Regions from separate parts of the Litchfieldia luteola genome, predicted to be linked through region 1. Evidence: a T-box and tRNA genes for the amino acid it is inferred to sense, from the RefSeq annotation. Region 1 holds a T-box; the other regions hold tRNA genes.

Evidence for each region. The T-box of region 1 lies ahead of ileS (isoleucine--tRNA ligase). A T-box ahead of a tRNA ligase gene usually reads a tRNA of that ligase, here a tRNA-Ile.
Region 2: it has a tRNA-Ile gene. The T-box ahead of ileS (isoleucine--tRNA ligase) is inferred to sense a tRNA for this amino acid. The anticodon was not compared.
Region 3: it has a tRNA-Ile gene. The T-box ahead of ileS (isoleucine--tRNA ligase) is inferred to sense a tRNA for this amino acid. The anticodon was not compared.

What each region holds. Positions count from the first base shown of each region.
Region 1 is NZ_JAGGKM010000002.1:412,500-415,754, reverse strand. Features, by position in the region: gene J2Z26_RS06880 (YggT family protein) at 1-61, shown strand, start outside; gene J2Z26_RS06875 (YlmH family RNA-binding protein) at 147-920, shown strand; gene J2Z26_RS06870 (DivIVA domain-containing protein) at 1,015-1,533, shown strand; T-box leader at 1,573-1,794, shown strand; gene ileS (isoleucine--tRNA ligase) at 1,914-3,255, shown strand, end outside.
Region 2 is NZ_JAGGKM010000009.1:102,680-105,934, reverse strand. Features, by position in the region: tRNA gene J2Z26_RS20450 (tRNA-Thr) at 89-164, shown strand; tRNA gene J2Z26_RS20445 (tRNA-Leu) at 188-271, shown strand; tRNA gene J2Z26_RS20440 (tRNA-Gly) at 311-385, shown strand; tRNA gene J2Z26_RS20435 (tRNA-Leu) at 410-498, shown strand; tRNA gene J2Z26_RS20430 (tRNA-Arg) at 599-675, shown strand; tRNA gene J2Z26_RS20425 (tRNA-Pro) at 688-764, shown strand; tRNA gene J2Z26_RS20420 (tRNA-Ala) at 781-853, shown strand; tRNA gene J2Z26_RS20415 (tRNA-Ser) at 862-954, shown strand; tRNA gene J2Z26_RS20410 (tRNA-His) at 985-1,060, shown strand; tRNA gene J2Z26_RS20405 (tRNA-Gln) at 1,194-1,268, shown strand; tRNA gene J2Z26_RS20400 (tRNA-Gly) at 1,289-1,362, shown strand; tRNA gene J2Z26_RS20395 (tRNA-Ile) at 1,374-1,450, shown strand; tRNA gene J2Z26_RS20390 (tRNA-Ser) at 1,544-1,634, shown strand; gene J2Z26_RS20385 (DUF6407 family protein) at 1,825-2,115, shown strand; gene J2Z26_RS20380 (hypothetical protein) at 2,305-3,126, shown strand; gene J2Z26_RS20375 (hypothetical protein) at 3,211-3,255, opposite strand, start outside.
Region 3 is NZ_JAGGKM010000004.1:513,108-516,362, reverse strand. Features, by position in the region: tRNA gene J2Z26_RS14585 (tRNA-Thr) at 1-8, shown strand, start outside; tRNA gene J2Z26_RS14580 (tRNA-Lys) at 187-262, shown strand; tRNA gene J2Z26_RS14575 (tRNA-Leu) at 281-364, shown strand; tRNA gene J2Z26_RS14570 (tRNA-Gly) at 373-447, shown strand; tRNA gene J2Z26_RS14565 (tRNA-Leu) at 471-559, shown strand; tRNA gene J2Z26_RS14560 (tRNA-Arg) at 567-643, shown strand; tRNA gene J2Z26_RS14555 (tRNA-Pro) at 654-730, shown strand; tRNA gene J2Z26_RS14550 (tRNA-Ala) at 745-820, shown strand; tRNA gene J2Z26_RS14545 (tRNA-Met) at 868-944, shown strand; tRNA gene J2Z26_RS14540 (tRNA-Ile) at 984-1,060, shown strand; tRNA gene J2Z26_RS14535 (tRNA-Ser) at 1,075-1,167, shown strand; tRNA gene J2Z26_RS14530 (tRNA-Met) at 1,232-1,308, shown strand; tRNA gene J2Z26_RS14525 (tRNA-Asp) at 1,311-1,386, shown strand; tRNA gene J2Z26_RS14520 (tRNA-Phe) at 1,418-1,493, shown strand; tRNA gene J2Z26_RS14515 (tRNA-His) at 1,520-1,595, shown strand; tRNA gene J2Z26_RS14510 (tRNA-Gly) at 1,603-1,676, shown strand; tRNA gene J2Z26_RS14505 (tRNA-Ile) at 1,700-1,776, shown strand; tRNA gene J2Z26_RS14500 (tRNA-Asn) at 1,810-1,884, shown strand; tRNA gene J2Z26_RS14495 (tRNA-Ser) at 1,889-1,979, shown strand; tRNA gene J2Z26_RS14490 (tRNA-Glu) at 1,996-2,067, shown strand; gene glgB (1,4-alpha-glucan branching enzyme) at 2,616-3,255, shown strand, end outside.

The DNA of each region.
Region 1 (3,255 bases):
AGCTATTTTTGTCTTGAATTTTGCTTCAATTGGATTAAATACTTTATTTGGAATGTTTTAGTGTATAGTACAATTCTTGAAGCTCGGCATTAGCCGAGTTTCTTTAAGTAGTTCGACCTAATTTAGTATATGGAGAAATCATTTATATGAATATCTATCAACATTTTCGAAAAGAAGAGCATGCCTTTATTGATCAAGTAATGTCATGGAAGGAAACTGTACTTACACAATACGCTCCTAAAACAACAGACTTTCTAGATCCTAGAGAACAGGATATGATGAAACTTATCATCGGTAATGACTCAGAAGTTCAGGTTAGCTTCTACGGTGGACATGATTCTACCGAAAGAAAAAGGGCACTTCTATACCCTGAATATTATAAACCCGCAGTTGATGATTTTCAGTTATCTGTTTTTCAAATTGTGTATCCTTCTAAATTTGTTACAATTGATCACCGTAAAATATTAGGATCCCTAATGTCTTTAGGTGTAAAGAGGAGTAAGTTTGGGGATATCCTTGTCTCTGGTGACCTCGTTCAGATTATTGTAGCAAAAGAAATAGGAGATTATATTCGGGTGAACCTGGAATCAGTCGGAAAAGCGACAGTTTCTCTTAAAGAAATTTCTTTTGACAATATTGTCTTAACTGAGGAAGCGTGGGATGAACATTCCACAACAGTTTCTTCAATGAGACTTGATGTGGTACTATCTTCCATCTATAACTTGTCTAGGCAAAAGATTCAAGCGTTTATACAATCTGGTTTGGTTAAGGTTAATTGGAAAATTGTAGAACAAACAGCTTTTGAGTGTAAAGAAGGAGATGTACTTTCCCTTCGTGGGTTTGGACGAAGTAAACTTCTTACTATTGAAGGAAAAACAAAAAAGGAAAAATGGCGAATCATTGTAGGGAAACAAAAATAATTCCAGAATCATTGCAGGATTTTGACTTTTAACGTCGAATATGTCGAATAGTGAAATATATGGACTAACACTACTACTTATTGGAGGTGGCAATATGCCTTTAACACCATTAGATATTCATAACAAAGAGTTTAATAAAGGATTTCGTGGATACGATGAAGATGAAGTTAATGAATTTCTTGACCAAGTGATTAAGGACTATGAATTGGTCATTCGTGAAAAAAAGGAACTAGAAGCTAAATTGGCAGAGCAAGGTGAGAAATTAGGTCATTTTACAAATATTGAAGATACTTTGAATAAATCAATTTTAATAGCTCAAGAGACTGCTGAAGACGTAAAAAGAAATGCTCAAAAAGAAGCGAAACTTATTATTAAAGAAGCAGAAAAAAATGCTGATCGTATTATTAATGAATCTCTTGCTAAATCAAGAAAGATTGCTATTGAAATTGAAGAGCTCAAGAAACAGTCTAAAGTTTTTAGAAATCGTTTTAAAATGCTGATTGAAGCACAACTAGATCTAATTCAATCTGATGACTGGGACCACTTAATGAAATACAATGTGGAACCTGTTTTTGATGACTCTGAAGATAACAGAAGCAAACTTGACGTTTAGACAATTTATAGCATATAATTTATAGTAAATTTTATTAAATAGTTAACGATGATGGGGACAGTAGTGTTTTATTTTACTTACAAAGCGAGTCAGGGACGGTGTGAGCCTGACTAAGGATAAAATATGAAGATCACCCTGGAGTTCCTTTCTGAACCTTAAGTAAGTTTAGGCGAATCATTCACGTTAAGAATGTTTGAGTGGGCTAATTGTATTTTTATTAGTCATTTAAGGGTGGTACCGCGAGACCTTCTCGTCCCTTTTGGGATGAGAAGGTCTTTTTGTATTTTTAAAAAATTATGTATATTTCATTAAAGCTGATAGTAAATGATTATTTTTGGCAATGATGAAAGTGAAACCAAAGTTGGAGGAGAAATGTTTTTATGGAGTACAAAGATACGTTATTAATGCCTAAAACCGAATTCCCAATGCGTGGAAATCTACCAAACAGAGAACCACAGTTGCAAACTAAGTGGGAAGAAATGGATATTTATAAAAAGGTACAAGAGCACACGAAAGATCGCCCATTATTTATTTTACATGATGGCCCTCCATATGCTAATGGGGATATCCACATGGGTCATGCTCTTAATAAAATTTTAAAGGACTTTATCGTTCGTTATAAATCCATGAGTGGATTTTGTGCTCCGTATGTTCCAGGATGGGACACTCACGGATTACCAATAGAAACAGCTCTCACGAAAAATAAAAAAGTAAACCGTAAAGAAATGTCGGTTGCTGAATTTAGAAAGCTATGTGAAGAGTATGCTTACGAACAAATTAATAGTCAACGTGAGCAGTTTAAACGTTTGGGTGTTCGAGGAGACTGGGATAATCCATACATCACTTTAAAGCCTGAGTACGAGGCACAACAAATAAAAGTTTTCGGTGACATGGCAAAAAAAGGCTACATTTATAAAGGATTAAAACCTGTCTATTGGTCTCCTTCAAGTGAATCAGCACTAGCTGAAGCAGAAATTGAATATCAAGATAAGCGCTCAGCCTCTATCTATGTTGGCTTTGAGGTGAAAGATGGTAAGGGTGTTCTAGAAGGAAATGAACAGATTGTTATCTGGACAACAACACCTTGGACTATTCCAGCTAACCTTGGCATTTCTGTACATCCAGACCTAGATTATAGTGTTGTTGAAGTTAGTGATAAAAAATATGTTGTAGCTACAGATTTACTTGAAAGTGTAACAAAAGAGTTTGAATGGGAAAATGTCTCAACCGTTAAAAAGGTAAAAGGTAAAGAACTAGAAAACGTAATTGCTAAACACCCAATATATGGTCGTGACTCCCTAGTGATGTGCGGAGAGCATGTTACTACTGAGTCAGGTACTGGTTGTGTTCATACTGCACCGGGCCATGGTGAGGATGACTTTATTGTTGGGCAAAAATATGGATTAGATGTATTATGTCCTGTTGATGAAAAGGGTTATATGACATCTGAGGCTGAAGGGTTTGAGGGCCTATTTTATGATGAGGCGAATAAGCCAATCTCTGAGAAATTGTCAGAAGTAGGTGCACTGTTAAAACTTTCGTTTATCACCCACTCGTACCCACATGACTGGCGTACAAAAAAACCAACCATCTTCCGTGCAACGGCGCAATGGTTTGCATCCATCAAAGATTTCCGTTATGAATTAATGGATGCAGTGAAAGAAACAAAATGGGTACCTGCATGGGGCGAGACTCGTCTATTTAACATGGTACGTGACCGTG
Region 2 (3,255 bases), on a different contig from region 1:
ACTAACCGAGCTGCTACTTGAATATGCTTGCTGAGATTAGGACGACAAATACAAATAGCAACCCTTAATATTAAAACTATCTTAATTCGCCGGTGTAGCTCAGTTGGTAGAGCAACTGACTTGTAATCAGTAGGTCGAGGGTTCGACTCCTTTCGCCGGCACCATTTTCTTTTTTAACTCTATACATGCGGGTGTGGCGGAATTGGCAGACGCGCTAGACTTAGGATCTAGTGTCATTGACGTGGGGGTTCGAGTCCCTTCACCCGCACCAACGTTTTTTGCGCTAGCAAAAGAACGTTCCATATGTGTTGCGGAAGTAGTTCAGTGGTAGAACACCACCTTGCCAAGGTGGGGGTCGCGAGTTCGAGCCTCGTCTTCCGCTCCAAAAATTGTCTGCTTTCTTTTATGTGCCGGGGTGGCGGAACTGGCAGACGCACAGGACTTAAAATCCTGCGGTAGGTGACTACCGTACCGGTTCGATTCCGGTCCTCGGCACCAAAGTTTTTGCGTAACGAAGTGGAGAAAAATAACTTTTCCGAAACATCGCAAAGCGAAATGAACTTTCCTTAAAGTGACCAGATTATTTTGTTAATATCATGCGCCCGTAGCTCAATTGGATAGAGCGTCTGACTACGGATCAGAAGGTTATGGGTTCGACTCCTTTCGGGCGCGCCATTATTTTAATTACGGGGAGTAGCTCAGCTTGGTAGAGCACTTGGTTTGGGACCAAGGGGTCGCAGGTTCGAATCCTGTCTTCCCGACCAGTTTTAGTACTATTAAGGGGCCTTAGCTCAGCTGGGAGAGCGCCTGCCTTGCACGCAGGAGGTCAGCGGTTCGATCCCGCTAGGCTCCATGTTAAATGGAGGAATACCCAAGTCCGGCTGAAGGGATCGGTCTTGAAAACCGACAGGGGTGTCAAAGCCCGCGGGGGTTCGAATCCCTCTTCCTCCGCCATTATTCTATTGTGGCATTTAACTTAATTTGGCGGTTGTGGCGAAGTGGTTAACGCATCGGATTGTGGTTCCGACATTCGTGGGTTCGATTCCCATCAGTCGCCCCATTTATTTAAATATTATTTAAGAAACTCCTTTCGATGATAATTAGTGATATTTCCTTTTAAATATCCTAAAATATCCTCTTGCGGTGTTTTTTTATGAAGTAAGTCTAGAAGTTTATTCATGTTGATTATTCAATGGGCTATAGCCAAGCGGTAAGGCAACGGACTTTGACTCCGTCATGCGTTGGTTCGAATCCAGCTAGCCCAGCCATTACTTTATAAGAATAAATTGCGGGTGTAGTTTAATGGTAAAACCTCAGCCTTCCAAGCTGATGTCGTGAGTTCGATTCTCATCACCCGCTCCATTTGTTTTAATGGGCCTATAGCTCAGCTGGTTAGAGCGCACGCCTGATAAGCGTGAGGTCGATGGTTCGAGTCCATTTAGGCCCACCATTTCTAAATTAATCCATAAATTTTGTTCCACAGTATGTCAGTGGTTGAGTTATCGGCTGTTAACTGATAGGTCGTAGGTGGGAGCTATATATTGGGGAAGTACTCAAGTGGCTGAAGAGGCGCCCCTGCTAAGGGTGTAGGTCGTGTAAGCGGCGCGAGGGTTCAAATCCCTCCTTCTCCGCCATGTTAAAATAACTACATAATTGTAAGATCTTATATTTACTCACGGCCATTCAAAATAGAATGACAAGTAGGATATAGGATCTTTTTTATTTTTTTCAAAAGAGTCCTTTAAAGGAACAGGATATTCTTATTTTAAAAAGAAGAAACTAGAGAAAAGCATTCCATTTTTTATCTCTGTTGGAGGTTTTAGTTTGATTAAAAATATATATACTTTTGTGAGTGAAACAATTGAAAATACAAAGTATTTTGATTCTAGTAATAGAGAGTGTGTTCAAGGATTAATCAGAAAAGCAATTAATTTTTACAAATTAAATTCTTACGAAGAGATTGAAGAGACTAATGCTGGAAATATACATACTATCCACATTGCTTCTATGATTGAAGAGAACCTTCTATCTAAAGTCGTTGAGCATTCAATGAACTCTGAACGTGATATAGATATTGAGGATATTTATAAAGGGAAGGTTTATCGTCATTATTAAGATCATATATATTTTGTTACTCTGGCATTAACCTCAATGGGGTAAATGCTTTTTTTAATAGAGTGGAACTTTCCTTTACGTTATACATATTTGTAGCAACAACTAAGAATACTAAAGAAACCTTTTGTATATGCAATTGATATTTTTATCTTCATGATTGGTTTCAGGCTGAGAAAGGAAACTCCATTTATGAAAAATCGACTTCCTTTTATACTATTAGCAACTATACATACATTTCTGCTAATTTTTACATTTTATCGTAAAGGAAAAAAAACCTTCTCTTTGCTCATGATAAGTATAGGGATGGCTTATGTATTTGAATACTTTGTTTTGAATATCTTTAAAATGTATTGGTACTTTCCTAAGTTTTTTAAAAATAATTGGGTTGATTCAGTATTCGGTGCCTTCATGTCTCAATCATTATTTGTACCAATAGCTGGGACAATGTTAACTTTATTTAATAAAGGGTGGAAATGGAGAGTAGGAGTTTCTTTTACTTACGTAGTGGTAGAACGAATCTTTACCAAATTGGGTATTTATAAGAATAGAAAATGGAGTACAGCCTACACATTCACTGCAATGCCTTTTTATTTCTTTATCCTATCAAAATGGTGGGATAGTGTGCAAAAAGGGAATAAAATGATCGTCTATATATCCGTCTTTTTGGCTTACTGGGTGAATTATACTAATGTCCTTTATTTTTGTTTAGTTCTATTTAATAAATACAGATTTAGAATAGGCTTGTTAAGAGATAAATATTGGGAGCATTTTATTCTTGTGCCACTTTATACATTCGTTTCAGGGTTTATTGGAACTTTGACAACATTACATTTAAATCGAAAGGTAAAGTTGGCTGGTATTGCCGTCCTTCATTTAATTGATCGGCTTTTGTTTAGATATAAAACCATTCGTCCGTCTAACTCATTAAGTTTATTTTCCCTTATACCAATTCATTTAATGGTGCTATTAATTGGTGAGTATTATTACAGTTTGATTAGGAAGATAAAATAATAATCATCCCCTTCAGTAAAGGAATATAAAAAAAGGATAGTTGTAACAGAATGGATTTCTGTTCAACTATCCCTTTTATGTTGGTTAGCTAACCTTTTTAAAGTTAGTTTTGACAGCTATATTTTTAAT
Region 3 (3,255 bases), on a different contig from region 1:
CGGCACCACTTTGTACGTGCTATTAGCTCAGTTGGTAGAGCAATGAGCGATACATCTTGAATAATCTACGAATTGTACTCATCGAGCTGCTACTTGCATAAGCTTCCTGAGATGAGGACACGTATTAGATGCTCTTGCCCAATTACCTATCAAGCTTTAACATGAAATACAATCTCTTATTATTAAGAGCCATTAGCTCAGTTGGTAGAGCATCTGACTTTTAATCAGAGGGTCGAAGGTTCGAATCCTTCATGGCTCACCATTTTAATTTTATTCATTTGCGGGTGTGGCGGAATTGGCAGACGCGCTAGACTTAGGATCTAGTGTCCATGACGTGGGGGTTCGAGTCCCTTCACCCGCACCAATATTTTTGCGGAAGTAGTTCAGTGGTAGAACACCACCTTGCCAAGGTGGGGGTCGCGAGTTCGAGCCTCGTCTTCCGCTCCAAAAACAGTCTGCTTTCTTTATGTGCCGGGGTGGCGGAACTGGCAGACGCACAGGACTTAAAATCCTGCGGTAGGTGACTACCGTACCGGTTCGATTCCGGTCCTCGGCACCATTTATATGCGCCCGTAGCTCAATTGGATAGAGCGTCTGACTACGGATCAGAAGGTTATGGGTTCGACTCCTTTCGGGCGCGCCATATATATTTACGGGGAGTAGCTCAGCTTGGTAGAGCACTTGGTTTGGGACCAAGGGGTCGCAGGTTCGAATCCTGTCTTCCCGACCATTTCAAAACTATTTGGGGCCTTAGCTCAGCTGGGAGAGCGCCTGCCTTGCACGCAGGAGGTCAGCGGTTCGATCCCGCTAGGCTCCACCAAATTATTCTCACAAAGTGAAAATAATTTTCCTTGCACTTCTTAATATGGCGGTGTAGCTCAGCTGGCTAGAGCGTACGGTTCATACCCGTGAGGTCGTGGGTTCGACTCCCTCCGCCGCTACCATATTATTTAGAACAAACTAACACTTAATATCTTCTCTTAGGACCTTTAGCTCAGCTGGTTAGAGCAGACGGCTCATAACCGTCCGGTCGTAGGTTCGAGTCCTACAAGGTCCACCATTAGTTAATTATACGGAGGAATACCCAAGTCCGGCTGAAGGGATCGGTCTTGAAAACCGACAGGGGTGTTAAAGCCCGCGGGGGTTCGAATCCCTCTTCCTCCGCCATTATCTCATTTGAAATGATGGCTAAAATCTTCAGCAAAACATATACATTTATAATTTTTATTATCGCGGGGTGGAGCAGTTCGGTAGCTCGTCGGGCTCATAACCCGAAGGTCGCAGGTTCAAATCCTGTCCCCGCAACCAATGGTCCCGTGGTGTAGCGGTTAACATGCCTGCCTGTCACGCAGGAGATCGCCGGTTCGATCCCGGTCGGGACCGCCATTAGTTATTCAAAACAACAAATATTTTATATGGCTCAGTAGCTCAGTTGGTAGAGCAAAGGACTGAAAATCCTTGTGTCGGCGGTTCGATTCCGTCCTGAGCCACCATTTTATTCTCTAATTTAATAATTGTGGCGGTTGTGGCGAAGTGGTTAACGCACCTGATTGTGGTTCAGGCATTCGTGGGTTCGATTCCCATCAGTCGCCCCATACAACTGCGGGTGTAGTTTAATGGTAAAACCTCAGCCTTCCAAGCTGATGTCGTGAGTTCGATTCTCATCACCCGCTCCATTTACTTTAACCTAAACTTATTAGGGCCTATAGCTCAGCTGGTTAGAGCGCACGCCTGATAAGCGTGAGGTCGATGGTTCGAGTCCATTTAGGCCCACCATTCATAACCTATGAATGATTCTATTCTCACTATTCCACAGTAGCTCAGTGGTAGAGCTATCGGCTGTTAACCGATCGGTCGCAGGTTCGAGTCCTGCCTGTGGAGCCATTATGGGGAAGTACTCAAGAGGCTGAAGAGGCGCCCCTGCTAAGGGTGTAGGTCGCGTGAGCGGCGCGAGGGTTCAAATCCCTCCTTCTCCGCCATAAGAACATTATTTATGGCCCATTGGTCAAGCGGTTAAGACACCGCCCTTTCACGGCGGTAACACGGGTTCGAATCCCGTATGGGTCATCAAAAAAGCGTAACGAGTTTAATTACTCGTTGCGCTTTTTTTCTTTTCCTATATCGTCTACTTAACCTATTCTAGCTTCCTCTTATGAATCATTATTCACTCTTATCCACTCATCTGTCTTTTCCATATTGAACAATTTGTGTCTAGTTTTTTATCGACAATATTTGCTTTTTGACTAAAACGCTTTTGCGTTTACTGCTTTACTATAACAAATTAGCTGATAATTTATAATATTTACTATATTTTTTCTCAATAATCCCTCTTCATGAAGACGAATCCAGCATCAATCAAAGATTGTTATAACAATGTTTTACCCGTAACTATACTTGTAAAGACTATTTATAAAACAAATAGTGAAATACTTTTTTCATAAAAATAATGTAATCGTTTGCAATAATAATTGAATGTTATCTAGCAATAACAATTAATGGTGGAAAAGAATATTTTGTAAAATAATGTCATACAAAAATACCTCTTCACACTTACAATTGCTTGTAAAATGAATAAATAATGATCGAACTAAACGTTATAGAAAGGGTGGATACGAGTGATCTTAACTCTTCCAACTAGTCATGATATTCATTTATTTCATGAAGGAAATCTATTTAAAAGCTACCAGTTATTTGGGGCACATCTTACATTGCAAAATGGTGTGGAGGGAACACAGTTCACTGTCTGGGCACCTCATGCTGCAAAAGTAAATATTGTAGGTAACTTTAATCAGTGGGAAGGAGAACATCATCCATTAGATAAGATAAATAATGAGGGAATTTGGACAAATTTTTTCCCTGGATTAGTTGAAGGAGACATCTATAAATATGAGATAACTACTGACCGTGGTGACATTCTCTTAAAGTCGGATCCTTTTGCTTTCTATTCTGAGATTAGACCAGCAACAGCTTCTGTTATTTATAATCTTGAAGGCTATAAATGGAATGATAGGGCATGGCAAAGAAATAAAAGGTCTACTCATGATAAGCCTTTAAATATATATGAAGTGCATTTAGGTTCATGGAAAGTAAAAACTGATGGTACCTATTATTCATATGAAGAACTATCAGAACTTCTTATACCTTACGTTCTTGAGCATGGTTTTACTCATATAGAACTTTTACCACTTGTAGAACATCCACTTGATAAGTCTTGGGGATACCAGGGGACTGGCTATTACTCTGCAACTAGTCGTT